DNA from 3 places in the Kitasatospora sp. NPDC001119 genome. Region 3 is predicted to be linked to each of the others. Evidence: riboswitches for the same ligand, from Rfam matches in the RefSeq annotation. Region 3 holds a riboswitch; each other region holds the start of a gene.
The links. Region 3 has a riboswitch for S-adenosylmethionine ahead of ACWDD9_RS08650 (aminotransferase class V-fold PLP-dependent enzyme). Riboswitches for the same ligand answer to the same signal wherever they lie in the genome.
Positions count from the first base shown of each region.

Region 1: linked by a shared signal. The riboswitch ahead of thrC (threonine synthase) and the one ahead of ACWDD9_RS08650 (aminotransferase class V-fold PLP-dependent enzyme) in region 3 are both predicted to bind S-adenosylmethionine.
Region 2: linked by a shared signal. The riboswitch ahead of ACWDD9_RS25650 (IclR family transcriptional regulator) and the one ahead of ACWDD9_RS08650 (aminotransferase class V-fold PLP-dependent enzyme) in region 3 are both predicted to bind S-adenosylmethionine.

Region 1 covers NZ_JBSFKI010000022.1:5,529-15,612, forward strand. The annotation lists gene ACWDD9_RS25710 (alpha,alpha-trehalose-phosphate synthase (UDP-forming)) at 1-587, opposite strand, end outside; gene ACWDD9_RS25715 (glucosyl-3-phosphoglycerate synthase) at 704-1,741, opposite strand; SAM riboswitch class I at 1,853-1,989, shown strand; gene thrC (threonine synthase) at 2,006-3,286, shown strand; gene ACWDD9_RS25725 (MoaD/ThiS family protein) at 3,322-3,600, shown strand; gene ACWDD9_RS25730 (cold-shock protein) at 4,139-4,342, shown strand; gene groL (chaperonin GroEL) at 4,679-6,301, shown strand; gene ACWDD9_RS25740 (hypothetical protein) at 6,462-6,818, shown strand; gene ACWDD9_RS25745 (hypothetical protein) at 6,882-7,055, shown strand; gene ACWDD9_RS25750 (HD domain-containing protein) at 7,062-7,772, opposite strand; gene ACWDD9_RS25755 (PadR family transcriptional regulator) at 7,851-8,234, shown strand; gene ACWDD9_RS25760 (hypothetical protein) at 8,231-9,205, shown strand; gene ACWDD9_RS25765 (copper homeostasis protein CutC) at 9,293-9,979, shown strand; gene ACWDD9_RS25770 (HelD family protein) at 10,045-10,084, opposite strand, start outside.
Region 2 covers NZ_JBSFKI010000021.1:170,031-180,114, reverse strand. The annotation lists gene ACWDD9_RS25665 (GlxA family transcriptional regulator) at 117-1,124, opposite strand; gene ACWDD9_RS25660 (NADP-dependent oxidoreductase) at 1,204-2,184, shown strand; gene ACWDD9_RS25655 (threonine/serine exporter family protein) at 2,288-3,541, shown strand; gene ACWDD9_RS25650 (IclR family transcriptional regulator) at 3,739-4,452, opposite strand; SAM riboswitch class I at 4,655-4,796, opposite strand; gene ACWDD9_RS25645 (hypothetical protein) at 4,882-6,087, opposite strand; gene ACWDD9_RS25640 (AfsR/SARP family transcriptional regulator) at 6,346-9,582, shown strand; gene ACWDD9_RS25635 (hypothetical protein) at 9,676-9,900, opposite strand; gene ddaH (dimethylargininase) at 10,045-10,084, opposite strand, start outside.
Region 3 covers NZ_JBSFKI010000005.1:276,556-286,639, reverse strand. The annotation lists gene ACWDD9_RS08685 (GntR family transcriptional regulator) at 1-326, opposite strand, end outside; gene qcrB (cytochrome bc1 complex cytochrome b subunit) at 431-2,092, opposite strand; gene qcrA (cytochrome bc1 complex Rieske iron-sulfur subunit) at 2,089-3,141, opposite strand; gene qcrC (cytochrome bc1 complex diheme cytochrome c subunit) at 3,150-3,959, opposite strand; gene ctaE (aa3-type cytochrome oxidase subunit III) at 4,147-4,767, opposite strand; gene ACWDD9_RS08660 (response regulator) at 5,164-5,589, shown strand; gene trpD (anthranilate phosphoribosyltransferase) at 5,705-6,781, shown strand; SAM riboswitch class IV at 6,890-7,008, shown strand; gene ACWDD9_RS08650 (aminotransferase class V-fold PLP-dependent enzyme) at 7,060-8,442, shown strand; gene ACWDD9_RS08645 (Lrp/AsnC family transcriptional regulator) at 8,446-8,727, opposite strand; gene ACWDD9_RS08640 (rhomboid family intramembrane serine protease) at 8,769-9,551, opposite strand; gene ACWDD9_RS08635 (hypothetical protein) at 9,753-10,016, shown strand.

The DNA of each region.
Region 1 (10,084 bases), on a different contig from region 3:
GGCGGGGCCCAGGGGGTGTGCGAGAAGTGGCCGATCCGCAGGTCGGGGCGGGCTTCGCGGAGCAGGGCCGGGACCAGGGAGAGGTGGTAGTCCTGGACGAGGACGGCGGCGTTCGGGGCGGCCTCGGCGGCGAGGGCTTCGGCGAAGGCCTCGTTGTAGGCCCGGTAGGCGGCCCACTCGGTGCGGAAGGCGGCGTCGAAGGAGGGGGCGGTGGGGGTCGCGTAGAGCAGGTGGTGGACGAACCAGAGGGTGGAGTTGGCGACGCCGTTGTAGGCGCGGGCGAAGGTCAGCGGGTCGATGTCCAGCATCCGTACGGCCTGGCCGCCGACCTCGTGGCCGGCCAGGTCGAGGCGGCCGTGGGGTGCCTCGGCGGCGGCCCTGCGGTCGGAGTCGTCGAGGGCGGCGCAGACCCAGACGGCGTTCGGGTCGTCGATGGCGGAGAGGCCGGAGACCAGGCCGCCGCCGCCGCGGCGCAGGGTCAGCGTGCCGTCGTCGGCGGTGCTGAAGGACACCGGTCCCCGGTTGGACGCCACCAGGACGGGGGCGGTGCCGGTCACGCTCGAACGGTTGGTCGTGAGATCGCCCATGGTTGGCATGTTGCCGTGGGGTCGGCGTGGCAAACCCGTGCGGCCCGTCGAAGAGAGGGCCCAGGGCCTCTCTTTCGGATCACGTCGCGCGCCTGGCATGATCCGAAAGAGAGGCCCTAATGGCGGGCGGCGTACTCGGGGAGGGTGTGGATCGGGGGGCGTTCGAGGGCGGTCACCGGGTGGGTGTGGGCGGTGAAGGCGCGGGTTTCCGGGTCGCGGGTGAACTGGGTGAGGTGGGGGTGGACGAGGTCGGCGGAGGCCTTGAGGCGGTGGGTGCGGTCGAGGCGTTCCAGGGCGGTCCGGTAGATGGTGGCGGCCATCCGGCCGAGGGCCTGGCCGTCCTGGTGGCGGTGGTGCCGGACGCCGACGTCCACCTGGGCGAGGGCGTCCAGGCCGGCCAGCTCCAGGGCGTCGACCAGCAGGCCGAGTTCGACGCCGTAGCCGGTGGGGAAGGGCAGCCGTTCGAGCAGTGAGCGGCGGGCCGCGTACTCGCCGCCGAGCGGCTGGACGAAACCGGCGAGTTCCGGCCAGTGGAGGTTGAGCAGGGGGCGGGCGACGAGTTCGGTGACCCGGCCGCCGCCGGCTGGCAGGACGGCGCCCTCCGACTCCAGCGGGCGGTCGTACATGGCCTTGACCAGCTGGATGGACTCGTCGGTGAGCAGCGGGCCGATGATGCCGGAGACGAAGGCCGGGTCGAACTCGCGCAGGTCGGCGTCGACGAAGCAGACGATGTCGCCGTGGGTGACCAGCAGCGAGCGCCAGAGCACCTCGCCCTTGCCGGGGACGGTGGGCAGCCGGGGCAGGACGGCGTCGCGGTGCTCGACCCGGGCGCCGGCCTCGGCGGCGACGGCGGCGGTGGCGTCGGTGGAGCCGGAGTCGACGACGACGAGTTCGTCGACGAGCGGGAGGCGTTCCATCAGCTCGCGGCGGATGGTGCGGACGATGTCGCCGACGGTGGCCTCCTCGTCCAGGGCGGGGAGGACCACGCTGACCGTGCGACCGGTGCGCTCCTTGGCGTCGAGCAGGGTGCGGACCGGCCGGTCGGCCGCGCTCCAGGAGCGGCGGCGCAGCCAGGACGCCGCCTGCGGGAGGAGCGCGGGAGTCGGTTCGGCGGGCACGGAGATCTCCTCGGCGAGGTCGGTGGGACGGGTCATCTCGCTTGGCGGACGGTCCCGTTCAGGTTTGACGCCTTCGGATACAGTCTTCGTACAGCGGTCGGACCTTTGCACGCCGGGGTCTCCGTTGAGCACCACCACAATTTCACAAGCTCATCCAGAGGGACTGAGGGAACGGCCCGTTGACGTCCCGGCAACCTTCTCGCGCGGCTGTCTGTCGACAGGCCCCGGCGGGACAGGTGCCAATTCCGTCCCGTGTCGCGACCGCGCCACGGGGAAGATGAGGAGAGAGGCCTCGCCATCATGGCTATCGACACTGCCGCACCCGTTTCCGTCGACCTCGGCCCGGCCGCCGCGCTGTCCTGTCGCGAGTGCGGCACCCGCTTCCCGCTCGGCCCCAGCTTCGCGTGCCTGGAGTGCTTCGGCCCGCTGGAGATCGCCTACGAGTTCGGCAGCGAGGGCGCCGAGGAGCTGCGCAAGCGGATCGAGGCCGGTCCGGCCTCCATCTGGCGGTACGCGCCGCTGCTGCCGGTGCCGGCCGACGTGGCGTCCAAGCCGAACCTGAACCCGGGGTGGACCCCGCTGGTGAAGGCGGACAACCTGGGCCGGGAGCTCGGTTTCACCGCCCAGCTGCACGTCAAGGACGACTCCGGGAACCCGACGCACTCGTTCAAGGACCGGGTGGTCGCGTGCGCGATCGAGGCGGCCCGGGCGTTCGGCTACACCACGCTGTCCTGCTCCTCCACCGGCAACCTGGCCGGCGCGGTGGGTGCGGCGGCGGCCCGGGCCGGGTTCCGGTCCTGCGTGTTCATCCCGCACGACCTGGAGCAGGGCAAGGTCGTCATGGCCGGGGTGTACGGCGGCGAGCTGGTCGGCATCGAGGGCAACTACGACGACGTGAACCGCTTCTGCTCGGAGCTGATCGGCGACCCGGCCGGCGAGGGCTGGGGCTTCGTCAACGTGAACCTGCGGCCGTACTACGGCGAGGGCTCCAAGACGCTGGCGTACGAGATCTGCGAGCAGCTCGGCTGGCGGCTGCCGGAGCAGATCGTGATCCCGATCGCCTCGGGCTCGCAGCTGACGAAGATCGACAAGGGGCTCCAGGAGCTGATCAGGCTCGGCCTGGTCGAGGACCGGCCGTACAAGGTCTTCGGCGCCCAGGCGGAGGGCTGCTCGCCGGTGTCGGCCGCGTTCAAGGCCGGCCGGGACGTGATCAAGCCGGTGAAGCCGGACACCATCGCCAAGTCGCTGGCGATCGGCAACCCGGCCGACGGCCCGTACGTGCTGGACATCGCCCGCCGTACCGGTGGCGCGGTGGAGGACGTCACGGACGCCGAGGTCGTGGCGGCGATCCGGCTGCTGGCGCGGACCGAGGGGATCTTCGCCGAGACCGCGGGCGGGGTGACCGTCGGCGTGCTGAAGAAGCTGGTCGAGACCGGGCAGCTGGACCCGGCCAAGGAGACCGTCGCGATCAACACCGGCGACGGGCTGAAGACCCTGGACGCCGTCTCCGATTCCGGGATGACCGCCGTCATCCGCCCGACGCTGGACTCGTTCCGCGCCGCCGGCCTCGTGTCCGCCTGAACCACCCGATAGGCCCCGCCCCCGCTAGGAGAGTCATGAGCGCCACCGTCCGCATCCCCACCATCCTGCGCACCTACACCGACGGCGCCGCCGAGGTGACCGCCGAGGGTGCCACCCTGGCCGAGGTCGTCGCCGACCTGGAGAAGAACCACGCGGGCATCGCGGCCCGCATCCTGGACGACACGGGCAAGCTGCGCCGCTTCGTGAACGTCTACGTGAACGACGACGACGTGCGCTTCGCCGAGGGTCTGGCGACCGAGATCAAGGACGGCGCCAGCGTCTCGATCATCCCGGCGGTGGCCGGCGGCTGCTGAGCCGACAAAGCAGAACCCGCGGTCGCCCGCGCGTACGGAAATCCGTTCTCCGTATGCGCGGGCGACCGCTCGCATTCCGGCGGGAATATTTCCGGGTCGAGTCGGAGTAGAGTGTGGCTCGGCTGGGAACAGGGTTTCCCTTTCGGCCCCCGCAGTGCTCGGCCCGGGGGCGTCCGGCCGCCGGGGGCGGACCGTGAAACATGTCAGGCAGATGTCAGAATTCGCGCGGGCATTTGAGTAATTCGTCCGCTATGTCCGGCGTGGAATGCCGAGATTATTCCGATTCGATCCGTCCTGTCCCTTGACGCCTTGGCGGAATTACCGGCGGTTGGCCCTGTTGCAGAGGGCGTCGATCCGGATACATTCAGCGGCGGTCGACGCAATCACCCGCTCACCGGAGGCCGCCCGGCGTTCCGCGCGGATGGTTGCGGCGTGCACGGCTGCGCCCAGGGGGGGTTCCCCGGGCCGGCCTTCAACCAATCCGGGCCCGCGACCTGCGGGCACGTGAAGGGCCAGCACAGCACTAGGGGAGTTCGGAATGGCTCAGGGCACCGTCAAGTGGTTCAACGCGGAGAAGGGCTACGGCTTCATCGCGGTCGACGGTGGTGCGGACGTCTTCGTCCACTACAGCGCGATCCAGATGGACGGCTACCGCACCCTCGAGGAGGGCCAGCGGGTCGAGTTCGAGATCTCCCAGGGACAGAAGGGCCCGCAGGCGGACATGGTCCGCGCGGCGGTCTGACCCCTTCCGACTCCAGGAGCTCGGCGCGGCCCTACGGCTGGTGACCACTCGCTTCTCGACGGGCCCGTGCGACGCGTGTCGTACGGGCCCGTCGGCGTTCCCCGACGCGGCTCCGCCGGGGCTCCGGCGACGGCTCGCGGATCGTCGATTGGGCTTGCACTCGACCACCCGGAGTGCTAATCATTGGCGTTAGCACTCACAGCGTGAGAGTGACAGCGGACCGGGTCGGTGAGGCCCCCGGGAGCGGTAGGGGAATGGACCCCCGCACACCAGGGCCGTCCGTCGCGGGCACCCCTTGGTCCGAGCAGTCGACCGTGTCCCGGAGGACCACTTCAGATGGCCAAGATCATCGCCTTTGATGAGGAAGCTCGCCGCGGCCTTGAGCGTGGCATGAACCAGCTCGCCGACGCCGTGAAGGTCACGCTCGGCCCCAAGGGCCGCAACGTCGTGCTGGAGAAGAAGTGGGGCGCCCCCACGATCACCAACGACGGTGTCTCCATCGCCAAGGAGATCGAGCTCGAGGACCCGTACGAGAAGATCGGTGCGGAGCTCGTCAAGGAGGTCGCCAAGAAGACGGACGACGTCGCGGGTGACGGCACCACCACCGCCACCGTGCTCGCCCAGGCCCTGGTTCGCGAGGGTCTGCGCAACGTCGCCGCCGGCGCCAACCCGATGGCCCTGAAGCGCGGCATCGAGAAGGCCGTCGCGGCCGTCTCCGACCAGCTGCTGGCCCAGGCCAAGGACGTGGAGACCAAGGAGCAGATCGCCTCCACCGCCTCCATCTCCGCCGCTGACACCCAGATCGGCGAGCTCATCGCCGAGGCCATGGACAAGGTCGGCAAGGAAGGCGTCATCACCGTCGAGGAGAGCAACACCTTCGGTCTGGAGCTCGAGCTCACCGAGGGCATGCGCTTCGACAAGGGCTACATCTCCGCCTACTTCGCCACCGACCTGGAGCGGATGGAGGCGACGTTCGAGGACCCGTACATCCTCATCGCCAACTCCAAGATCGGCTCGGTCAAGGACCTGCTCCCGCTGCTGGAGAAGGTCATGCAGAGCGGCAAGCCGCTGGTCATCATCGCCGAGGACGTCGAGGGCGAGGCCCTGTCGACCCTGGTCGTGAACAAGATCCGTGGCACCTTCAAGTCCGTCGCCGTCAAGGCCCCGGGCTTCGGTGACCGCCGCAAGGCCATGCTCGGCGACATCGCCATCCTCACCGGTGGCACCGTGATCTCCGAGGAGGTCGGCCTCAAGCTGGAGAACGCCGGCATCGACCTGCTGGGCACCGCCCGCAAGGTGGTCATCACCAAGGACGAGACCACCATCGTCGACGGTGGCGGCGACAGCGAGCAGGTCGCGGGCCGCGTGAACCAGATCCGCGCCGAGATCGAGAACAGCGACTCGGACTACGACCGCGAGAAGCTCCAGGAGCGCCTCGCCAAGCTGGCCGGCGGCGTGGCCGTCATCAAGGCCGGCGCGGCCACCGAGGTGGAGCTCAAGGAGCGCAAGCACCGCATCGAGGACGCCGTCCGCAACGCCAAGGCCGCCGTCGAGGAGGGCATCGTCGCCGGTGGTGGCGTCGCCCTGCTGCAGGCCGGTGTCGCCTTCGACAAGCTGGAGCTGGAGGGCGACGAGGCCACCGGTGCCAACATCGTCAAGGTCGCGCTGGAGGCCCCGATCAAGCAGATCGCGACCAACGCCGGCCTGGAGGGTGGCGTCGTGGTGGAGAAGGTGCGCAACCTCCCCGCCGGTCACGGCCTGAACGCGGCCACCAACACCTACGTCGACCTGATCGCCGAGGGCATCATCGACCCGGCCAAGGTGACCCGCTCCGCGCTGCAGAACGCCGCCTCCATCGCGGCGCTGTTCCTCACCACCGAGGCCGTCATCGCCGACAAGCCGGAGAAGGCCGCCGCGGCCGCCGGCGGCGGCATGCCGGGCGGTGACATGGACTTCTGATCCTGATCGCTCCGATCGGATCGGCTGGTTCCTCGTCCGTGTGGGCGGCTCCCTTCGGGGGGCCGCCCACACGGCGTTTCGGCGTCCGGAAGCTCCGGGGCCCGGGCGTTCGGACGTCCGGGCGTTTCGGCGTTCGGGCCGGTGGACGGAGAATGGACGGATGGCTTCCGACGACATCGAGACCGCCCTGCACAACGCGCGGGCACTGATCCTGGCCGACCTCACCGCGCGGGACGTGGCGGACGCCGCCGTCGTCTCGCTGGTGGAGCAGGCCGTGACGCACCGCCGCTGGTGGCTGGAGCAGTGGCCGGACGGCACCGAGTACGTGCTCGGGCTGGTCGCCCAGGACGTCCAGGACGCGCTGCTGGAGGCGTACGGGCGCTGGCCGCTGTGCACCGGGTGCGCGGCCGACGGGGACCCGCACGCGCTGAGCGTGGAGCCCGAGCTGGGGCCGGAGCCGCACTGGGTGTGCGGCAAGCAGGGCGCGGTGGTGGCGCCGGTGGGGAAGCTCGCCTAGCCCGGCCGGCTCGGGGCCGGGGGTGCCTTCCGGGGGTGGTGCGCGGGTGGGTACGGTGCGCGCATGAGGCGCTGGGTGTGGGGTGTGGCGGGCGGGTGCTGCGGGCTCGGGCTGTGGTGGGCCGTGCTGGAGGCGGTGGGGGCCGGCCACGACGCGTGGTGGGCCGTGGCCGGGCGGGTCCTGGCCGTGACGGGGGGCGTGGCCGCCGCGGACCGGGTGCGCGGGCGGTGGGGCTGACGGGCCTCAGAGGGTGTCGAGCTCCGAGGTCAGGTTGGCGCGGGCGGCCGCGGTGAAGCGCTCGCGGGCGGCCGGGGTGCGGTAGAGGTCCGGCAGAGCGAGCAGGTGGCGCAGGACGGCGGCCCGGCCGGCCGCGAAGTCCGGCGCGGGGACGAAGCCGTACTCCTCGCGGACCGCGGCCGCGTACGCCGCGTACGCCCCGGGGGAGCCGCCGAGGACGGCGAGGTCCGCGTCGCAGAGCACCTCGCCGTCACGGTCGTCGGGGGCGGGGTCGTGGCCGACGGTGAGCAGCACGAGGCGCTCGACCTCGGCGACCCGCTCGGCGGGCAGCCCGGCGGCGGTCAGCGCGCGGACGGCCAGGGCGGCGCTGCGCTCCTCGTTCTCGGTGCGGTCGGGGCGGTAGACGGCGTCGTGGAACCAGGCCGCGAGGCGGACGGCCTCCGGGTCGGCGGCGTGCCCGGCCAGCTCGTCGACCAGGCCCAGCACCGCGCGCAGGTGCGCGGCGGTGTGGTAGCGGCGTTGCGGCTCCGACCAGCGGCGCAGCAGCTCCCGGCCGTACGGCTCGGGGTCGACGGCGGCCCCGCAGCGGTGCAGCAGGGCGGTCCAGGCGGTGAGCAGGTCGTCGGTGGGCGGGTCGGCGAGCGGGCCCTCGGCGGGCGCGTCGGCGAGCGGTTCCTCGGCGGGCGGGGCGTCCTCGGTGGTCGGCATGGCGACCATTGTGGCGGCCCGGTCGGGTGCCGGACCCGGGGGAGTGGGCGCTGGACCTATAGGTAGGTTGACGATATATGTAGTCGTATGACAGAACGCTCCATGCAGGAGCCCACGCTGCTGCTGCTCACCGCGCTGGCCGACGCCCCGCGGCACGGCTACGCGCTCATCCAGGAGATCGCCGCGATCTCCGACGGCCGGGTCAAGATGCGCACCGGCACGCTCTACGGGGCGCTCGACCGGCTGCTGGGCCAGGGCCTGATCGAGGTCGCCGCCGAGGAGGTGGTGGACGGCCGGGCCCGGCGCAGCTACGCGCTGACCGCCGCCGGCCGCGAGGCGCTGGCCGCCGAGGCGGAGCGGCTGCGGGCGGTCGCCACCGAGGCCGAGCGCCGGCTGACCAGGCTCCGGTCGATGCTGCCGGGCAAGACCGGGCCGCAGGGGCGGCCCGCGACGGGGGGAGGCCTCTCATGACCACACCGGTGATCGGCGCCGGGCCCTCGATGGTGCTGCGGGCCGCGCTCCAGCTCTACCCGGAGACGTACCGCCGCGAGCGCGGCGAGGAGCTGGCCGAGGTGTTCGCCGATACGACGGCGGCGGGCGGCCGGCTCGCGGTCGCCCGGGAGGTCCTCGGCCTGGCGGTGTACGGGCTGCGGGTGCGGCTCGGGCTGACCGGCGCCACGGCGGCCGGGCGGCTGCTGGCGGTGGTCGCGCCGATGCTCGCCGGGGCGGTGGCCGGCGCCACGCTGGTGGCCTGGCTGACCACCGCGCACCGGATCGCCAACCTGCTCTCCTGGGACGACTCGTACGGCGCCTACTTCTCGTCGTTCTGCCCGCCGGTGGCCGCCGTGCTGCTCCTGGTGGCGGGGCTGCTGGGGCGCTGGACGGCGGTGCGGGGCAGCGCGCTGGTCCTGGGGGCGGTGGGGCTCTACAACCTGGCGGACGCCGTCTGGTCCTCCTCCTTCGACCTGTGGTGGAGCGGCTACATCGCGATGGCCACGCTGCCGCTGGTGCTGGCCGCGCTGCTGTTGGCGGCGGCGCCGACGGACCTGCTGCCCCGGCCGGGCCTGCGCGCGGCCGGCCTGGTGCTGGCCTCGGGGGCCGTGGGCGGGCTGCTGGAGGCGGCCCAGAGCTGGGACGACACCACCTTCCCGCTGGACCTGGTGTGGTTCGTGGTGATGCTGGTCGTCCCGCTGCTGCTGACCTTCGCCGGGCTGCGCGGGCGGGTGGCGCCGACGGCGGCGGGGGTGGCGGCGCTGGTGCTGGCCGGGCCGGGCTGCCTGTTCAACATCTGGCGCGGGTCCGGCGGGGTCTCGCAGCTGCTGCCGGCGGTGGGGCCGTCGGTGGCCGCGCTGGTGCTGGTGGCGGTGGCGGTGCACCGGTTCGGCCGGTCGGAGGCGGCCGGGGCGTCCGGTGCGATCGGGGCGGTCCACGGTCCGGCGTGACCGGGAGGTTCGGGGGGCCGTTCCGGCGTGACCGGAACGGCCCCCTGGGAGTTTCCGGGGGCGGTCCGATGTGGCAGGCTGTCGAATATGTCTAGACCAATTTTCGAAGTCATCGCGCTGACGCCCCAGGACGCCCAGGCCGCCGAGTCGGGCGGCGCCGACCGGCTCGAACTGGTCACCGACATGGCCGCCGACGGGCTCACCCCGTCCGTCGAGGACTTCGGCCGGATCCGGGCCGCCGTCGGCATCCCGCTGCGGGTCATGCTGCGGATCCGGGACGGCTTCGCCCCCGGCGACGTGGACGGGCTGTGCGCCCGGGCCGCCGCGCTGCGCGCCGAGGGGGCCGAGGAGTTCGTGCTCGGCTTCCTCGACGCCGACGGCGCCGTCGACCTGGCCGCCACCACGGCCGTCGCCGAGGCGATCGCCGGCTGCCGCTGGACCTTCCACCGGGCGATCGACCACAGCGCCGACCGGGCCGCCCTGCGGGCCGCCGTCGGCGGGCTGCCCGGCCTGGACACCTTCCTCACCTCCGGCGCGGCCGCCGGGGTGGACGCCGGGCGCGAGGTGCTGTCGGCCGAGCTGGCCCGGGCCGGCGAGCCCGGGTACCGGCAGCGGATCCTGATCGGCGGCGGCCTGCGGGCCGAGCACCTGAAGGAGCTGCGGGCGGAGGGCTTCGACGCCTTCCACGTCGGCGGCGCGGTGCGGGTCGACGGCTGGCGGACGCCGGTGGACGCGGCCAAGGTCGCCGAGTGGCGGGCGCTGATCGACGCCTGAGCGCGGGTGCGCCGGTGCGGGCGTTCGTACGGAAGGGCCGGTCCGCGGACCGGCCCTTCCGCGCACTACCGCAGCTGCTCCGGCAGCGGCTCGCGGTGCAGCACC
Region 2 (10,084 bases), on a different contig from region 3:
GCCGCCCCACCCGCGTCCACACTCTGCACCCAACACGGCGCCGCAACGGCAGCCTGACCCAGACCACATACTTCGCCAGCAGAGTCGCGGGGCCGACTTCCTACGTCGGGCGGTGGTCAGGCCGGGGTCGGGGGGCCGGGGTGGCCGCGGAAGGTGGTGCGGTAGGTCTGGGGGGAGACGCCGATCGCGGCGTGGAGGTGCTGGCGGAGGGAGGCGCCGGTGGCGAAGCCGATCTCGGTGGCGATGCGGTCGACGGGGAGGTCGCTGGTCTCCAGCAGGTGGCGGGCGCGGTGGAGGCGTTGCTGGATCAGCCAGCGGCCCGGGCTGGTGCCGGTCTCGTCCTGGAAGCGGCGGGCGAAGGTGCGCGGGCTCATCCGGGCGTGGGCGGCCAGCTCGCGGAGGGCGAGCGGGCGGTCGAGGTGTTGGAGGGCCCAGGCCTGGGTGGCGGCGGTGCCGTTGGCGCCTTCCGAGGGCACCGGCTGCTCGATGTACTGGGCCTGGCCGCCCTCGCGCCAGGGCGGGACCACGCACTGGCGGGCGACCTGGTTGGCGACGGCGCTGCCGTGGTCGGAGCGCACCAGGTGGAGGCAGACGTCGAGGCCGGAGGCGGCGCCCGCCGAGGTGAGGATGTCGCCGTCGTCGACGAAGAGCACGTCGGCGTCCAGGGCAACCCGGGGGTACATCCGGCGGAAGGCCGGTGCCAGGGCCCAGTGGGTGGTGGCGGGGCGTCCGTCGAGGAGGCCGGCGGCGGCCAGCGCGAACGCGCCGGTGCAGATGGAGACGATGCGGGTGCCGGGGCGGATCCGGGCGAGGGCCGCGCGCTCGGGCTCCGGCAGGTCGGCGGTGGCGCGGTGCAGGGCGTACGGCGGGATGACGACGGTGTCGGCGCTCTCCAGGGCCTCGGGCCCGTGCCCGACGGTGATGGTGAAGTCGGCGCTGGTCGCGACCGTTCGGTCCTCCGTCGCCGCGCACGTCACCACCTCGTACGCGCCCGGCACCCCGGGGAAGACCCGGTTGGGGATGCCCAGCTCGAAGGGGTAGACGCCGTCGAGGGCGAGGACGACGACGCGGTGCGGCGGCCGGGCGCCGGGGCCGCCAGAACCGAGAGGACCACGGGGTTCCATCGCAGGCATGGCACGATCCTATCGGTCTTTGGCAATCTTGCCATTTCGCTGGTCAGGGGCACGGCCGCAGGCTGGATCCATGACCACGAACTCCACGAGCACGAACCCCACGAGCACGAACACGATGCGGGCCATCACCCAGACCGCCCTCGGCACCCCGGACGTCCTCCACGAGGCCGAGGTCGAGCGGCCCGCGCCCGGCGTCGGCCAGGTCCTCGTCGCCGTCCACGCCGCCGGGGTCAACCCCACCGACTGGAAGCACCGCGACCGCGGCTACTTCCTCGGGCAGCCCCCGTTCACGCTCGGCTGGGACGTCTCCGGCACCGTCGAGGCGGTCGGCGTCGGCGTCTCGCTCTTCACCCCGGGCGACGAGGTGTTCGGCATGCTGCCCTACCCGTACGGCGCCGGCGCGCACGCCGAGTACGTCGCCGGCCCCGCCCGGGCCTTCGTGCCCAAGCCCCCCGTACTGAGCCACGTCGAGGCCGGCGCGCTTCCGCTGGTGGCGCTCACCGCCTGGCAGGCGCTCGTCGACACGGCGGGGCTGCGGCCGGGGCAGCGGGTCCTGGTGCACGCGGCGGCCGGCGGCGTCGGGCACGTCGCCGTGCAGATCGCCAAGGCGCGCGGCGCGTACGTCATCGGCACGGCGTCCGCCGCCAAGCACGACTTCGTCCGGGGCCTGGGCGCGGACGAGGTCATCGACTACCGGACGGCCGACTTCGTGGCGGAGGCCCGCGACATCGACGTGGTCCTCGACCCGCTCGGCGGCGACGACCGGCTGCGCTCCCTGGAGACCCTCCGGCCCGGCGGCGTCCTGGTGTCGATCCTGCCCCAGGGGATCGACGAGGTGGCCGAGCGCGCCGCCGAGCTGGGCGTGACGGCGAAGGCCCTGCTGGTCGAGCACGACCGGGCGGGCATGGCCGCGATCGCCGCTCTCGTCGAAGCCGGGCAGCTGCGCCCGCACGTCTCCGCCACCTACCCGCTCGCGGAGGCCGCGAAGGCCCACGCCGAGGGCGAGACCGGCCGGGTCACGGGCAAGCTGGTCCTCACCGTCCGCCCGTAGCGGTCACCCGGACCCCGGCGGCCCCGGGAGCAGCAGGCGCTCGGGAAGCGAACAGACCGGGGCAGATTCAGACCGAATCGGGCAGGGTGGGACGATACCTGCCATGCCTAGCAAGTCTCCATCGGTCCGGGACACCGACGCCCCGCCCGACCCGCTCTGCCGTCTCCTGCTCGACCTGGGCGAAGCCCTGCTAGGCGGCGGCCTGCCCGTCCATGAGGTCGAGGACGAACTCCGCGGACTGGGGCGGGCGTTGGGCGCCCCTGAGGTCCAGGTCGCCGCGCTGACCAACGGGCTGTTCGTGGCCCTGCACCCGGACGGCGCCACCAGGTTCCAGCCGCTCGGCGGCACCCTGCGGTTCGAGCAGACGGCCGACGTCCTCGACCTGGTGCACCGGCTGCGGGCGGGCGAACTCGACGGGCCCCGGGCGCGCGCCGAGCTGGACCGGATCCGGCGGGCGCCCGCCCGCTGGCCCGCGTGGGTGGCGGACTTCGGGGCGCTGCCGGTCGGGGTCGGGGTGTGCATCTTCCTGCAGCCGGTGGCGGCGAACGTGCTGGCCGCCGGGCTCGGCTCGCTGATCGTGGTGGGCCTGACCGTGCTCGCCCGGCGGCGGCCGCACCTGCGGCCGCTGCTGCCCGTCACGGCCGGCTTCCTGGTCGCGCTGCTGGTCCTGGCACTCGCGCGGGCCTCGCTGCTGGACGGGCCGCTGCGGACGATCGTGGCCACCCTGGCGATCCTGCTGCCGGGCGGGCTGCTGGTCACCGGGCTGTCCGAGATCGCCGCCGGCGCCGCCAACGCGGGCACCGCTCGGCTGGTCTCCGGCGCCGTGCAGCTGACGCTGTTCCTCGCCGGGGTGGCCGCGGCCGCGACCGCGATCGGCATGCCGTCCACCGCGCTGGCCAACGTGCAGGTGGCCAAGCCGAGCTGGTGGGTGATCGCGCTGGGGCTGGCGATCGCGGTGGCCGGGGTGGTGGTCAACGTCCACACCCCGCCCTCGGCCATCCCGTGGATCGTCGCGGTGATCGCGGTGAGTGTCACCGCCCAGGTGGCGGTGGGGTCGGTGCACGGCGCGGCGATCGGCGGCCTGGCCGGCGCCGTGGCCGCCGCGGTCGCGGCCACCCTGGTGCACTGGCTGCCGGGCGGTCCGCTCTGGCAGGTGCTCTACCTCCCGGCGTTCTGGATCGTCGTGCCGGGCTCCTTCGGTCTGCTGAACACCGCGCAGATCGAGGTCGGCAACGGGGCGCAGTCGCTGCTGGCGGCCGTCTCGGCGGTCTTCGGGGTGTCGATCGGCACACTGATCGGCGCGGTGATCAGCCGGATCCCCCGCCCCAGCCTCACCGGCCTGCCGCACCGGGCCTGAGCCGGTCGGCACCAGGCCTGAGCCGGGCCCGAGCCAAGCCGGACCCGGGACCGGTACGGGCCGCAACCGGGCCCCGGGGCGCGCGGAGGTGCGCCCCGGAGCCCGGAGTCTCGGAACCCGAGGTTCGGAACCCGAGGTTCGGAACCCGTAACCAGGGAACCCCGGAACCTCGGAATCCGAGAGCCTCGGAACCCCCGTCAGGGCTGCCGCAGGGCCTCGGTGAGCCGGTGGGCCGCCTCGACGACGGCCTGGGAGAGCTGGGCGCCGGGGTGGCGGCTGAGCCGTTCGATCGGCCCGGAGACCGTGACGGCGGCCACCACCCGGTTGGACTGGCCGCGGACGGGCGCGGCCACGGAGGCGACCCCGACCTCGCGCTCGCCGACCGACTGGGCCCAGCCGCGGCGCCGCACGCCGCTCAGCGCGGTGGCGGTGAAGCGGGCCCCCTGCAGGCCGCGGTGGAGGCGCTCGGGCTCCTCCCAGGCGAGCAGGATCTGGGCGGCGGAGCCGACCTTCATGGGGAGGGTGACGCCCACCGGAACGGTGTCGCGCAGGCCGGTGAGCCGCTCGGCGGCGGCCACGCAGATCCGGACCTCGCCCTGCCGCCGGTAGAGCTGGGCGCTCTCGCCGGTGGCGTCCCGCAGCTGGGCGAGGACCGAGCCGGCCGCGGCCAGCAGCCGGTCCTCGCCGGCGGCCGCCGAGAGCTCGCCGAGGCGGGGGCCGAGCATGAACCGGCCCTGGACGTCCCGGCTGACCAGGCGGTGGTGTTCGAGTGCGACGGCCAGCCGGTGGGCGGTGGGCCGCGCCATGCCGGTGGCGGCGACGAGGCCGCCCAGGGTGGCGGGCCCGGCCTCCAAGGTGCCGAGGATCGAGGTGACCTTGTCGAGCACGCCGACGCCGCTCGTGTTCTCCATGGGATGGGTACTCCAGTCTCAAGGCCCGGAAGCAGCGGGTCCGCGCTGCTCACGGCGGCTCCTGGCGGGGAGCCGGGGGGTGTGGTCAGCGAGGACAGGCCGGAGAAGTCGGCCGATTGCCTGCGCCGGGCACGAGACGGGTACGCGAAAGGACCGGGGCGGGAAGCGCCCGGGCGAAGGACAGCACAGAGAGCACCGTGTCTCCTCATCTTTCCCGCGCCACAGTGGCGACAGGCCGGAGTTGGCACTGCCCCCGCCAACACGGCGCGTACTTCGGACGCCGGGTCGAACGGGGAGTTGCCGGGGCTTCGTAGGGCCGGTCCCTCCACCCCTCTGGATGATTCGCCAGGAACGATACAAGACATCCGGGGCGGGTCGGCAAGTCCCCCCGCCCTCGACCCGCCCTCGGCCACGCCCCGCGGGGCCGGCTCAGCGGTGGCGCGGCCCCGACAGGCCGGTGCACGGGGCCCCGTCCGGGCTGCCGGGGAGGGTCGCGTCCCAGGCGTGCAGGGCGGCGAGGGCGGCGGTGCGCTCGCGGTCCGTCGGCCGGGTGCCCTCGGGGCCGAGCAGGTAGTCGGCGACCGGGGTGAGCAGCAGGGTGGCGTCGCCGGCCGGGAGCAGCAGCGCCTCGTCCCACTGGTGCCGGATGACGGTGCGGCGCAGCAGCGTGCCGTGGCGCGGCGAGGTGCCGTGGCACGGCGGGGTGCCGGCAGAGGTCCGGCGGCGGAGTTCGGGGGCGACCTCGGCCTCCAGGACGGTGCGGACGTCCCGCAGGGCGCCGAGCGGCACGTGCTCGGCGGCGAGGTCGAGGAGGGCGGCGGCCTCCGGGGCGAGCCGGTAGGCGGCGACCACCGCGGCGGTCTCGACGGGCTCGAAGGGCTGCCCGGCGAGCCGGGCCACGTCGATCACGTCGCCCGCGAGGAAGGTGCGCCCGAGCCCTTCCTCGGCGAGGGCGATCAGGCATTCGACGTGGTCGTCGGCGGCCAGGTAGGGGCGGACCGGGACGGTGGCGAGGTCGCCGGGGAGCGCGGCGGTCGCGACCCGCACCTGGTACCACGGGTCGAGCAGCGGGTCCCCGGCCGGCCAGCGCAGGGTGACGGCGGTGTGCCGGGGGCGCTCGCCGAGCAGGGTGACCTCCACGGACTCCACCGGGTGGTCGGTGACCAGCCGGTTGACGGCCTGCCAGAGCGAGGCCTCGGTGGGGCTGACGAGGCTGAGCTCGGCCAGCGGCCGGGGCAGGTCGGGCGGGTAGTAGCCGGCCAGCGGCAGGTCGCGGATCGGGCGGACCCCGGTGGCGTCGGCGAGGTCGCGGGCGACCCGGGCGTAACACTCGACCCGGTCGCGGGCGCGCCGCAGCTCGTCCCGGGCGTGCGCGCCCATCCGGACGTCCTCCCGGGCGAGCGCGGCGAGCACCAGGTACGGGAGGTGGCGCTCGCCCCGGGCGCGGTGGAGCAGTTCGACGGGTCCGCAGGCCGGGTCGACGTCGAGCAGCCGGTGGAGCAGGTCGGTGTCCAGGCCGCCCTGCCGGTCCGTGGCCCAGTCGGTGCTCAGGTCCGTGCTCGACGCCGTACTCGGTTCCGCGTTCGGATCCGCTTTCCGGCCGGTGCTCAGGTCGCTGTTCCGGTCCGTGTTCATGGGCGTCCGCCTCCGAGAGCCGTGGGGGTCGCCGGTCGGCGGCCGGGCGACCGGGGACGTGGCGGGTCCGGCGGTGAGGGGCCGGGCCGACTGCGGGCGCCACATCACCGATTGTGGCGACGGCCGATCAACACCGGATCACCACCGGGTCGACGATCTCTCGACATCCCGCCAGGTCCCGTGGGTTGATAGGGACTCACCAATTCGGGGGTGGCACGTGCGGGCGGGGGCGAGCACATGAAGCGGGCAGGTGCAGGAATGGATGATTTCCGGTTCTCGGTGCTGGGCTTGATGCGGGCGCAGCGCGGCGCGACCGTGCTGAAGGTGGGCAGCCCCCAGCAGCAGGCGATGCTGGCGGTGCTGCTGCTCCGACCCGGCCACGGCGCGAGCGCCACCGACCTGATCGACGCCCTGTGGGGCGAGGAGCCGCCGGGCACCGCGATGACGACGGTGCGCACCTACGCCTGGCGGTGGCGCAAGGTCCTGCACGGCGAGGCGCCGGACGCGCCGACCGTGCTGACCTCGGTCGGGGACGGCTACCGGCTGGTGCTGCCCAAGCACGCGGTGGACGCGGCGCAGGCGGAGGAGCTGGCGGCGCAGGCCGAGCGCACGGCGGCCGCCGGGGAGCCGCAGCAGGCACGCGACCTGCTGAACCAGGCCCTGGAGCTGTGGCAGGGCGAGCCGCTGGCCGGCATCCCCGGGCCGTTCGCGCAGCGGCAGCGCCAGCGGCTCCAGGAGCTGCGGCTGACCCTGCTGGAGGAGCGGATCGCCCTGGACCTGGCGCTGGGGCGCTACTCCCGGTGCATCCCGGAGCTGACCTCGCTGACCACCGAGCACCCGCTGCACGAGCGGGCGTACGGGCTGCTGATGCGGGCGCTGTACCAGGCCGGGCGGCAGGCGGACGCGCTGGCCGTGTTCCGGGGCGCGCGTCAGCTGTTCCTGGCCGAACTGGGGGTGGCGCCCGGGGCGGAGCTGGACCTGCTGCACCAGCGGATCCTGGAAGGGGACCCGTCGCTCGCCGCCCCGGCACCCTCCGTCGCGCTCGTCCCCGTCGCGCTCGTCCCGGGCCCGGCCGCCGCCGGTCCGGCGGAGCCGGCCGCTCCCGGGGCCGAGGCACCGGACCCGCCCGCCGGACCGGCGGCGCCGAACGCTCCCGCCACCGCACCGACCGGGAACACCGCCCCGGCCGGGAGCAGCACACCGACCCCCAGACCGGCCCAACTTCCGCCCGACGCGGCCGACTTCACCGGCCGATCGGTCCTGGTCGAACGGCTGGGCAAGGCTCTCGGCGGGGCGCACGGAGGGGCGCCCGACAGAAACCCCGGCGCACCGGGCCAGCAGGCGCTGGTGATCGCGACCGTGGTCGGCATGGGCGGGGTCGGCAAGACCGCGCTGGCCCTGCACGTCGCCCACCGGGTGCGCGAGGCCTACCCGGACGGGCAGCTCTACGTCGACCTGCGGGGCGCCGACGCCACCCCGGCCGATCCGGAGGCGGTGCTCAGCGGCTTCCTGGTGGCGCTCGGCGTGCCGGCCGACGCGGTGCCGGAGGGGCTGGACGCCCGCTCGGCGCTGTTCCGCTCGGCGGTGGACGGCCGGCGGCTGCTGCTGGTGCTCGACAACGTCCACGACACCGCACAGATCAGACCGTTGCTACCGGGTGCGGTCGGCTGCGCCGTGCTCACCACCAGCCGGACCCGGCTGTCCGGCCTGCCCGCGACCGTCCAGGCCGACCTCGGCGTCTTCGAACCCGAGGAGGCGCTCGAACTGCTGGGCCGCACCATCGGCGCCGAGCGGCTGGCCGCCGAGGCGCAGGCCGCCCGGGAGCTGCTGCTCGTCTGCGGCCACCTCCCGCTCGCGGTCCGGATCGTGGCGGCCCGGCTGGCGGCCCGGCCGAGCTGGACGGTGCAGACGCTGGGCCGCCGGCTGGCGGTCGAGCGGCGGCGGATCGACGAGCTGCGGATCGGCGACCTGGAGGTGGCGGCGGCCTTCGAACTGAGCTACCGCCAGTTGACGCCCGCCCAGGCCCGGGCGTTCCGGCTGGCCGCCTCGGTGGACGGGCCTGACCTCGGGCTGCAGGCCGCGGCCGCCCTGCTGGACCTGGACGAGTACGACGCCGAGGACCTGCTGGAGGCCCTGGTGGACGTGGCGATGATGGAGTCGCCCTTCCCCGGCCGCTACCGCTTCCACGACCTGCTGCGCGCGTTCGCCCGACGCCGTCCGGACGATCCCGGCGCGGCCGTGGCGGCCCGCGACCGGATGCTGGACCACCTGCTGGCCACCGCGTGCTCGGCCTTCCAGCACGCCGTCCCCGGGGATCCGGCGGCCGGCGCGCTCGGGCCGGCCCGTAGCGCGGGCGTCCCGCTGGACGGCCCGGACGGGGCGCGGGCCTGGGCCGAGGCGGAGGGTTCCGGGGCGATCGCGCTGGCCGCGCAGGTGGCGGGCTGGAGCGTCGCGGACGACACCGACGGCCAGAGCGGCGAGCCTTCCGACGGCCCGACACCGGCCCCGACACCGGACTCCGCCGACGGACCGACCACGGACCCGCTGCGCGCCGCGATCGACCTGCTGATCGCGCTCACGCCGTTCGTCCTCGCCCCGCCCAGCCGCCAGCTGGCCACCACCGCGGAGGCCCTGGCCGCCGCCGCGGTCCACCGCGCCGACCACCGGGCAGCTGGTCGGGCGCACTTCCTGCGCGGCAACGTCGCCCTGGCCGCCACCCGGCTGGAGGAGGCGGAGGAGGCCTCCCGGCTGGCGGTGGCCGCCTCCCGCGCGGCGGGCGACACGGTGATCCTGCGCCAGGCGCTGAACGACCTCGGCCTGGTCTGCCAGTTCCTCAGCCGCTACGACGAGGCCGTCGGGCACTACGACGAGGCGCTGCTGCTGGCCCGCGAACTCGGCCACCGCTCCGGGGCGCTGGTGACGACGGTGAACGCGGCGCTGGCCCGGGTGCGCAGCGGGCGGGCCGCCGAGGCGGTGCCGATCTGCCACGAGGCGCTGGCCGAGCTGCGGACCCGGAACGACGATCCGGGCCGGGCGTACACGCTGTACGTGCTGGGGCTGGCGCTGCACGGGCTGGGGCGGCACGAGGAGGCGGTCACCTGGTTCGGCGAGTGCCTGGCGGTGGCCTCGGCGTCCGGTCTGCGGGCCCGGGCCGGGCACGCCCGCTACCGGATGGCGGACAGTCTGCGCTCGCTCGGCCGGACGGAGGAGGCGCTGGAGCACGCCGGGCAGGCGCTGGAGCTGTGCGAGGAGCTGGGTGCCGAGCGGGACCAGGGCCACGCGCTGCTGGTGCTGGGCCGGACGCTGGCCGACCTCGGGCGGGAGGCCGAGGCGTACGGGCGGCTGCGGGAGGCGCACCGGATCTTCGTCCGGCTGGGGCTGCCGGAGGCGGCGGAGGTGGCGGGGCTGCTGCCCCGGGCCGAGGGTCCGGATCCGTCGACCCCGTCGGGCCGGGCGGTCCGGCGGGCCGCCGACCGGCTCTCCTCGGGCTGCTGAGGAATCGATCCTGCTGGCGGTTCCGGTGCGTTCAGGAACTGGTGCGCAGGAACCGGTGTGCTCAGGAGCCGATGTGTTCAGGAACCGGTGTGCTCAGGAACCGGTGCTGTTCCAGTCGCCGGTGCCACCGGTCGGGGTGGGCGTCGGGGTGGGCGTCGGCGTCGCGCCGCCGCCGCTCACCACCGTCGCCACCCCGGCGTCGGCCGCCGCCCCGGCGACCGTCACCGAGAGGCCGGCGCCCAGGGCGACGGTCACCCCGAGGCCGACCGTGAACAGCCGGAGGCGGGTGCGGATGGTGGTGGCCGGACGCTGCGTCATCTCTGGTACTCCTCGGCTCGCTTCCCTGCTGGGAAGGGGTTCCGTCGTGGTGTGGCACCAGTCTGGCCGGGAGCGTTCAACGGTCGATCTACAGTCGAGCACCGGTGATCACCAATGATCACCGGTGCTCGGTGGGCCGCCCGCTCAGGCCGTCGCGCGGATCTCCAGGGTGCAGCACTTCACG
Region 3 (10,084 bases):
AGGGCCTCCGCGCGGGAGACGCCCAGGCGGCTCGCCCGGGCGGCGTACTCGGCGGCGGCCTCGGCGGCCAGCCGGTGCGCGGCGTCCCCGGTGGCGGCGATCAGCGTGCCGCGCCGGCCGTGGGTCTCCACCACGCCGTCCGCCTCCAGTTCGCGGTAGGCCCGGGCGACGGTGCCGGCCGCCAGTCCCAGCTCCTCGGCCAGGGCGCGGACGGTGGGCAGCCGCAGCCCGGTCGGCAGCTCGCCGGAGCGGGCCCGGTCGGCGATCTGGGCGCGGATCTGCTCGTACGGGGGAGTGGCCGAGGCGGGGTCGACGGACAGCTGCACGGGGGCTCCTGAGGACGCGGGGCGGCGGGTACGGGAAAGCCCGAGGGCCGCCGACCAGAACTCTGGTCAGCGGCCCTCGGGGTGACGCGGTGGTGCCTACGGGATCAGTGGTGGCCGTGGCCGCTGGTGATCTCGTGGTGCTCCTCGGCGGTCGGCTTGGGGATCTGGCTGCCCTCGCCGTAGAAGCCGCGGGAGAGCTTGGCCCGGGTGCGGGTGACGACGCCGGCCTTGCGGGCCACGCCGTTCTCGTCCGTCTGGGCCGGTAGCTCGACCGGCTGGTTCTGGTCGTGCGCGGTGAGCTTGTACAGGTCCTTCTGCGGCAGCTGGGTGTGCACCTCGACGAACTCGCCGTGCGGCAGGCGCTTGATGACGCCCGACTCGCGGCCGTGCAGCACCTTCTCCTTGTCACGGCGCTGGAGGCCGAGGCACCAGCGCTTGGTGATGATGAAGACGACGACCGGGACGACGAAGAAGCCGACGCGGACGAAGTAGGTGACCGAGTTGATCGACAGGTGCAGGTGGGTGGCGAACAGGTCGTTGCCACCGGCCATCAGCAGGATCAGGTAGAGGCTGATCCAGGCGGCGCCCAGGGCGGTGCGGACCGGGGCGTTGCGCGGGCGGTCCAGGATGTGGTGCTCGCGCTTGTCGCCGGTGATCCAGCCCTCGATGAACGGGTAGGCCGCGATCGAGACCAGGACCAGCGGGAAGATCGCCAGCGGGACCATGACACCCAGGTTGAGGGTGTGGCCGCCCCAGACGCTGATCTCCCAGCCGGGCATGATCCGGATCAGGCCCTCGGAGAAGCCCATGTACCAGTCGGGCTGGGCGTCCGTGGACACCTGGTCGGGACGGTACGGGCCGTACGCCCAGATCGGGTTGATCGTGGCGATCGCCGAGATGACGGCGATGAGGCCGAACACCAGGAAGAAGAAGCCACCGGCCTTGGCCATGTAGACCGGCATCAGCGGCATGCCGACGACGTTCTTCTCGGTCTTGCCCGGGCCCGCCCACTGGGTGTGCTTGTGGTAGAAGACCAGGATCAGGTGGGCCACCAGCAGGCCGAGCATGATGCCCGGGATCAGCAGCACGTGGATGGTGAAGAACCGCGGCACGATGTCGTGGCCGGGGAACTCGCCCCCGAACAGGAACATCTGGACGTAGGTGCCGATCAGCGGGACGGCGAGGATCGCGCCTTCCATGAAGCGGATACCGGTGCCCGACAGCAGGTCGTCCGGCAGGGAGTAGCCGAAGAAGCCGTCGAACATGCCCAGGATCAGCAGCAGGAAGCCGAAGACCCAGTTGATCTCACGCGGCTTGCGGAACGCGCCGGTGAAGAACACGCGCATCATGTGGACGAGCATCGCGGCCACGAAGACCAGGGCGGCCCAGTGGTGGATCTGCCGGATCAGCAGACCGCCGCGGACCTCGAAGCTGATGTCCACCGTGGAGGCGTAGGCCTCCGACATCGGGATGCCCTTGAGCGGCACGTACGAGCCGTCGTAGACGACCTCGGCCATCGAGGGCTTGAAGAACAGCGTCAGGTAGACACCGGTCAGGATGATGATGACGAAGGTGTAGAGGCAGATCTCGCCCAGCATGAAGGACCAGTGGTCCGGGAAGATCTTCCGCAGGTTGGCCTTGGCGAGGGAGTAGATCCCCAGCCGGCCGTCAGTCCAGTCAGCCGCGGCTTCCCACTTGTTGGCGGGCTTTTCACGCGTGCTGGAGGGCTTGGCGGCACCGGTCGTGGTGCTGCTCGCGCTACTCATCGAGCACGCTCCCAGTAGCTCGGGCCGACGGGCTCCGCGAAGTCGCCGGTGGCGACCAGGTTGCCCTTCTCGTCAGTGATGATCTTCAGCTGCGGCAGCGGGTGGCCGGCCGGGCCGAAGATCACGCGGGCGCCGTCCGCCAGGTCGAAGGTCGACTGGTGGCAGGGGCAGAGCGCGTGGTGGGTCTGCTGCTCGTACAGGCTGATCGGGCAGCCGACGTGGGTGCAGATCTTGGAGTAGGCGAGGATGCCCTCGAAACCCAGCTCCTTGGACTTGTCGTCCTTGATGTCCTCGGGCGCGATGCGGACCAGCATCAGGGCGTCCTTGGCGATCCGCTGCTGGAAGTCCTCGCTGTGCGTGGACAGGCCCTCCGGCATGGCGAACGTGAGCGAGCCGACGATGATGTCCTCGGGCTTCATCGGCTGCATGGTGTTCATGTTGATGAGCTGCAGCGGCTTGGTCTCGGTCGCCTCCTTCCAACCGGTCTCCTTGAGCTTCTTCTCGGGAAGCGGGCCAAGGTCACGGAGCAGGACCACGCCGGAGAGCGGGACCAGCGCCATGGAGCCGATCAGGGTGTTGCGGATCATCTTGCGGCGGCCGAAGCCGGACTCGGCGGCACCGGTCTTGAACTGCTCGATGACGTCGTTGCGGACCTCGTCGGAGGCCTCGATCGGGTGACGCTCGGCGGGCAGCTCGACGTCCGACATCAGCGTGCGGGCCCAGTGGACCGCACCCGCGCCGATCATGAACAGCGCGACGCCCAGGGTCAGGCCGAGCGCGAAGTTCAGCGCGCTGACGTGACCGAGCGGGAAGATGTAGACGATCTTGTCCGGGTCGATGGCCACGTACGAGGCGATGAACCCGACGGTGGCGAGCATCGAGACCACGAACATCAGCGAGACCTGGCGCTCGGCACGCGACGCGGCCTTCTCGTCGATGTCGGTGCGACGGGGCTCGTGGGCCGGCAGGCCCGGGTCGGCGAACGGGCTGCCGTGGTCGGCCACCTCGCCGGCGGAGCCGTGCGGCTCCGGGAGCTTCTCTTCTGACATGTCGTGGCTCATGACTTCTTGGCCTTGGTGGTGTGGGCGGCGACCCAGATCGCGACCGCGATGAGCGTGCCGAGGCCGAAGATCCAGCCGAACAGACCCTCGGTCACCGGACCGAGGCTGCCCAGGGTGAGACCGCCGGGGTTGGGCTCATCGTTGGTGGTGTGGCGGACGAAGGCCACGATCTGCTTCTTCTGCTCCTCGGGCATGGTGGTGTCCGGGAACGACGGCATGTTCTGCGGGCCGGTCTGCATGGCCTCGTAGATGTGCTTGGCGTCCACGCCCTCCAGCGAGGGGGCGTACTTGCCCTTGGTCAGGGCACCACCCTGGCCGGCGAAGTTGTGGCACTGGGCGCAGTTGGTGCGGAACAGCTCGCCACCCTTGGAGACGTCCTCGGGGTTGGTCGAGGTGAACTGCTCCTCCGTCGGGGTCACCGGGCCGGGACCGAGGGAGGCGACGAAGGCGGCGAGCTGGTCGATCTCCGCCTGCGAGTAGATGTTCTTCTTGCGCGGGACCTGGGCGCCGGGCTGCTGGGCCGGCATGCGGCCGGTGCCGACCTGGAAGTCGACAGCGGCGGAGCCGACGCCGACCAGGCTCGGACCGTCACTGCTGCCCTGGCCGTTCAGGCCGTGGCAGGAGGAGCAGCCCACGGCGAAGAGCTTCTTGCCCTCATCGATCGCGAGCGACTGCGCGGCGACGTCGGCCTGCGCCTTGTCGGCGGGCGCGAACGCGGCGTACAGCCCCCCGGTTGCCGCCAGGGCGAGAAGTAGGACGACCAGCGCCGCCAATGGGTGGCGCCGTCGTGCGGAGAGCTTTTTCACGGAATAACCCCGGTGTCAGGATCTGGTCGACTGGTGGGTGCACCCGGCGGCCGGTCTGGCCGGCACGAGGCTGCCTGTCTAGGGCTGCGCGCGCGGTCGGTCGGTGGGAGCGTCGGCACCGGCAGAAGCGGCCCGTCGCCGGTGAGGGCGGGGGCCGCAGCCGGTGGCCAGCGACCTGATCAGCTGGTTACTTGATCAGGTAGATGGTCGCGAACAGGCCGATCCACACGACGTCGACGAAGTGCCAGTAGTACGACACGACGATCGCGGCGGTGGCCTGCTCGTGCGTGAAGCGCTTGGCTGCGTACGTCCGTCCCAGGACCAGCAGGAAGGCGATCAGACCACCCGTCACGTGCAGCCCGTGGAAGCCGGTGGTCAGGTAGAACACCGTGCCGTACGGGTCGGAGGACAGCGACAGGCCGTCCTTCTTGACCAGCTCGGTGTACTCGAAGACCTGGCCGCCGATGAAGACCGCGCCCATGGCGAACGTGAGGATGAACCACGCCCGGAGCTTCTTCACGTCTCCGCGCTCGGCGGCGAACACGCCGAGCTGACAGGTCAGCGAGGAGAGCACCAGGATCGTGGTGTTGACCGAGGAGAAGGGCACGTTGAGGGCGTGGGCCTTCTCGGTCCAGAACTCCGGCCCCTTGACGGAGCGGAGCGTGAAGTACATCGCGAAGAGGGCCGCGAAGAACATCAACTCGGAACTGAGCCAGACGATCGTTCCGACGCTGACCATGTTCGGCCGGTTGACCGATCCGTGCGCGTGCCCGGTTTCTACTGCTGTTGCTGTCGCCACGACGGACATTATGTCGGTCCCTTATTCCGTCTTCACGTCGGGGGGTGTCCCTCGGAGTGTCCGGTGCGTGCGGTATGCCCGCTTGGGGGGCGACGGGGTGTCCGTACGGGGGGTGAGCAGCGGCGTGTCCCTTTTCTGATGGTTCCTCGGAGGAGCCTGGACCCCGTTGCCCGGCGCGCCGGTGCACGGTCGGAGTAGCCGAGGGAGGTAGGGGGGAAGGCGCCCGGGTGAGCCGTACGGGTGGACCGGGCGGGGTCGGGTGACGGGCCGTCCTCCAGGCGGGTGAGTCCGGGGCGCGGCGGCTTGGGGAGGAACGTGCGCGAGGGGGACTCGGCGGAGGGTGATCGGGAGTAGCATCCGGATCAGGCGAACGTGGTCCGGATCACACTTGAGGGAGCAGGGCCCATGGCGTACACGACCGATGAGACGCTCACCGTCCTCGTCTACAGCGACGACCGCAACACCCGCGAGCAGGTGCTGACGGCGCTCGGCCGCCGCCCTGCCGAGGACCTTCCGGAACTGTCCTACCTGGAGTGCGCGACCACCCCCGCGGTGCTCAAGGCACTGGAGAAGGGGGGAGTGGACCTCTGCGTGCTGGACGGCGAGGCCGTTCCGGCCGGCGGGCTGGGCCTCGGGCGCCAGCTCAAGGACGAGATCTACGGCTGCCCGCCGGTCCTGGTGCTGATCGGCCGGCCGCAGGACTCCTGGCTGGCCGCCTGGAGCCGGGCCGACGCCGCGATCTCCCGTCCGGTGGAGCCGGTGGCGCTGGCCGGGGCGGTCGCCACCCTGCTGCGGGACCGGCTGGCGAAGCGGACTCCGGCCGTCCGCTGAAATCCGCGCCAGGAGTAGGAAAGACAGGGGTAGAAGCGGGCGCTCCGCTCGATAGGCTGGCTCCATCCGTACGGACGTCCCCGGAGCGGGGAACCGACAACAGCTGGAGTCAGCCATGGTGAACGTGAACCCTGCGAACGGCGGTAGCGACCCCGCGCAGGTGGTCCGCACCTGGCCGGACCTCCTGGCGGCACTGTTGCAGGGGGAGGACCTCGACCGCTCGTCCACCGCGTGGGCGATGGACCGGATCATGAGCGGCGAGGCGTCCCCCGTCCAGGTGGCCGGGTTCATGATCGCGCTGCGGGCCAAGGGCGAGTCGGTCGAGGAGATCGCCGGCCTGGTCGACGCGATGTACGCGCACGCCGAGCCGCTGGAGATCCCCGGCCCGGCGGTGGACATCGTCGGCACCGGCGGGGACCGGGCGAAGACCGTCAACATCTCCACCATGTCGGCGATCGTCGCGGCGGCCGCCGGCGCCAAGGTGGTCAAGCACGGCAACCGGTCGGCCTCCTCGACCAGCGGCTCCTCGGACGTGCTGGAGAAGCTCGGGGTGGCGCTGGACCTCTCCCCCCGGCGGGTCGCCGAGGTGGCCGAGGAGGTCGGGCTGACCTTCTGCTTCGCGGCGAAGTTCCACCCCTCGATGCGGCACGCCGCCACCGCGCGGCGCGACCTCGGGGTGCCGACCGCCTTCAACATCCTCGGTCCGCTGACCAACCCGGCCAAGGTCACCGCGCACGCCATCGGCTGCTTCGACACCCGGCTGTCCGGGCTGATCGCCGGGGTGCTGGCCCGGCGGGGCGCCACCGCGCTGGTCTTCCGCGGCGACGACGGGCTGGACGAGCTGACCATCACCACGACCTCGCAGGTCTGGCTGGTGCGCGACGGGGTCGTCACCGAGTCCACCTTCGACCCGCGGGACGTGGGCATCGAGCTGGTCGGCATCGAGGCGCTGCGCGGGGCGGACGCCTCGTACAACGCCGAGGTCGCGCGGCGGCTGCTGGCCGGCGAGCACGGGCCGGTGCGGGACGCCGTCCTGCTGAACACGGCGGCGGCGCTGGTCGCGCTGGAGCTGGGCGACGCGCCGCTCACCGAGCAGCTGGCGGCCGGCATGGAGCGGGCCGCGAAGGCGATCGACTCCGGTGCCGCGCAGGACCTGCTGCGGCGCTGGTCGGAGGCCACCAGCCGGGCCTGAGGCGGTAGTTGGGGAGCCCGTGCCGGTACGCCGGTGCGGGCTCCCGTGCTGTCCGGATGCTGGATGCCCGTTTGACCACCCGGTGGACCCGGCCTAGAGTCTTCGCCAGGTCATGAGTGACAGCGCGAAGCCCCAGCTGGCTGTCCGGCAACCCTCCGTCCGTGGCGGGGTGCCCTGGGTGAGGACCGGGTCGTCACGGCAAGCCGTCCGTGCGACAAGCGCGGACGCCCGACGACTAGCACTCCCGGGGTCCCTTGCCCCAGAAGGAGTGCATCCCCATGTCTCTGGCCACCGAAATCCGCACCCCGCTCGCCGTCCTCGGCGCCGACGTCCAGGTCCCGCTCGCCAGCGGTGAGAAGGTCGGCTACGCGGCGCTCGACTACGCGGCGAGCTCGCCGGCGCTCCAGCGGGTGTGGGACGACGTCGCCGCCTACGCGCCGTACTACGGCAGCGTCCACCGCGGGGCCGGGTACCTCTCCCAGCTGTCCACCGACCTGTTCGAGCAGAGCCGCCGCACCGTCGGCGAGTTCCTCGACCTGCGCGAGGGAGACCAGGTGGTCTTCACCAGGGCCACCACCGACTCGCTCAACCTGCTGGCCTCCGCCGTCCCGGCCGGCACCCGGGTGTTCGCCTTCGAGACCGAGCACCACGCCTCGCTGCTGCCCTGGGCGCACGCCGGACTGGACGTCACCTACCTGCGGGCGCCGCGCTCGCGGGCCGAGGCGGTGGCCGCGCTGGACGCCGCGCTCGCCGAGGCGCCCGAGGGCCCCAAGCTGCTCTGCGTCACCGGCGCCTCCAACGTGACCGGTGAGCTGTGGCCGGTCGCCGAGCTGACCGCGACCGCGCACCGGCACGGCGCCCGGGTGGTGCTGGACGCCGCCCAGCTGGCGCCGCACCACCGGGTCTCGGTGCGCGAGCTGGACGTCGACTGGATCGCCTTCTCCGGCCACAAGATCTACGCGCCGTTCGGCGCCGGGGTGCTGGCCGGCCGGGCGGACTGGCTGGACGCGGCCGAGCCGTACCTGGCCGGCGGCGGGGCGACCCGGACGGTGGCCCGGGAGGCCGACGGCTCGGTGGCCGTGCAGTGGCACACCGGCCCGGCCCGGCACGAGGCCGGCTCGCCGAACGTCATCGGCGCCTACGCGATCGCCTCGGCCTGCCGGGCGCTGACCGAGGCCGGCTTCGACGGGCTGGAGGCCCGCGAGCAGCAGCTGATCGCCCGGCTGACGGCCGGGCTGGCCGAGATCCCGCAGGTCAAGGTGCTGAACCTGTTCGGCGAGGGCTCCGCCCGGGTGGGCGTGCTGTCCTTCGTCGTCCGGGACTGGAACAGCTCGCACTTCTCCGCCGCGCTGTCCGCCGAGTACGGCATCGGGGTGCGCGACGGCCTGTTCTGCGCCCACCCGCTGGTGCGCACGCTGCTGGGCGACGAGGACGAGGCACCGTCCGAGTGTGGTGCGCCCGAGCCGTCGCTGCCGGGCGAGCGCAGCCTGAACGCGATCCGGGTGAGCTTCGGCGCCGGGACGCCGGACGAGCACGTCGACCGCTTCCTGACCGCCGTCCGGGAGCTGGTCACGGAGGGCGCGGCGTGGAACTACCGCAACGAGGGCGGGCGCTGCGTCGCCACCGTGCAGGTCGAGCGGGGCCGGCGCGCCGAGGGCTGACCGCTACTCGTCCAGGCCGAGGGCGAAGGCGGCCTCCAGGTCGTGCTGGGAGTAGGTGCGGAAGGCGATCTGGGTCTCGGTGTGGGCCACGCCCGGGACCTTGTTGAGCCGGCCCGGGATGACCTCGGCCAGGTCGTCGTGCCGGCGCACCCGCACCATCGCCACCAGGTTGTAGCCCCCCGTCACCGAGTAGACCTCGCTCACGCCGTCGATGGCGGCGATGGATTCGGCGATCTCCGGGATGCGGTCGACACTGGTCTTGATCAGGACGATGGCGGTGATCACAGTTCGGGCTCCTTTGTGGGGTGCCGCCAGCGTATCGGGCGTCAGCCCGGTCGTCGCGGGGGGTGGCGGACCACGGTGCAGGCGTAGAGGAACCCGGCCGAGAAGCCGATCACGTGGACCAGGTACGCCACCCCGGGGCCGGCCGCGTGCACCGACCACCACTGCAGGACGAACCAGAGGCCGAGCACCAGCCAGGCCGGGAAGCGCAGCGGCAGGAAGAACAGCAGCGGGACGAGGGTGGTCACCCGGGCCCGGGGGTGGAGGCGCAGGTAGGCGCCGAGGGCGGCGGCGATCGCCCCGGAGGCCCCGATGAGCACCCGGGTGGAGTTCGGCGAGTGCGCCTCGGCGAGCGCGAAGCCGTACGTGGTCAGGCTGCCGGCGGCCAGGTAGAAGACGGCGTACCGGGCCCGGCCCAGCCGGCGTTCGACGGTGGGGCCGAAGACCTGGAGGAAGAGCAGGTTCCCGAGCAGGTGCAGCCAGCCGGCGTGCAGGAAGAGCCCGGTGAGGACGGACAGCGCCGGGCGCTTGCCCGGGGTCGGGGCGGCCGGGCAGCCGGGGACCGGGTCGGGGGCCTCGGCGAGCTGTTCGGCGGTCAGCGGCCGTCCGGCCAGCACCTCGGCCGGGACGGCGCCCCAGCGCTGCTCGTACCGCTGCTCCGCGCAGACCCGGGCCTGGCCCGTGCCGTACAGCGGGTTGAGCCCCGCGGCCGGGCCGAGCAGGAAGACCAGGGTGTTGAGGGCGATCAGGGCGTAGCTGACCACGGGGGCGGTCGCCGCCGGGCGGCCGCCCCGGGCGGCGGTGTGGTCGGGGACCGCGAGCGCCATGCGGCCAAGCATCCCTCCGGGCGCCGCAGGTGACACGGCGGTTTACGGCAGGTGGACTAGCCCGGGTGTTCAGGCAACCGGTGGTCGCGACGGTTGCCCCAGGCAATAGGCTTGGGGCGGGCATTCCCGCCTCCCGCCGCCGACGCCGGGGCTCCGGGGGGAGCGCCTGCCCCACCCAGGGACCACCCGAGAGGACCCCCGATGACCGTCCCCGCTCTGACCGCCGAGACGCGCTGGCGCTGCACCCTGTGCGGCAACCTCACCCGCTTCGACGTGACCCGCACCGCGCGGGTGACCGAGTTCCTGCACTTCGACCTGGCCGGCGAGTCCAAGGTCGAGGAGACCGAGGTGCTGAGCGAGACCGTCGAGTCGGTGCGCTGCCGCTGGTGCAACGCGGTGGACCAGGTCGAGCTGGTGGCCCGTCCGGGCGCCGAGGAGACGCAGGCCCCCGCCGACCAGGGCTGATCCCCGCCGCGGCGGCGGGGTGGGTGCGCGGCGCACCCACCCGCGCCGCACGGGACAATACAGAACAG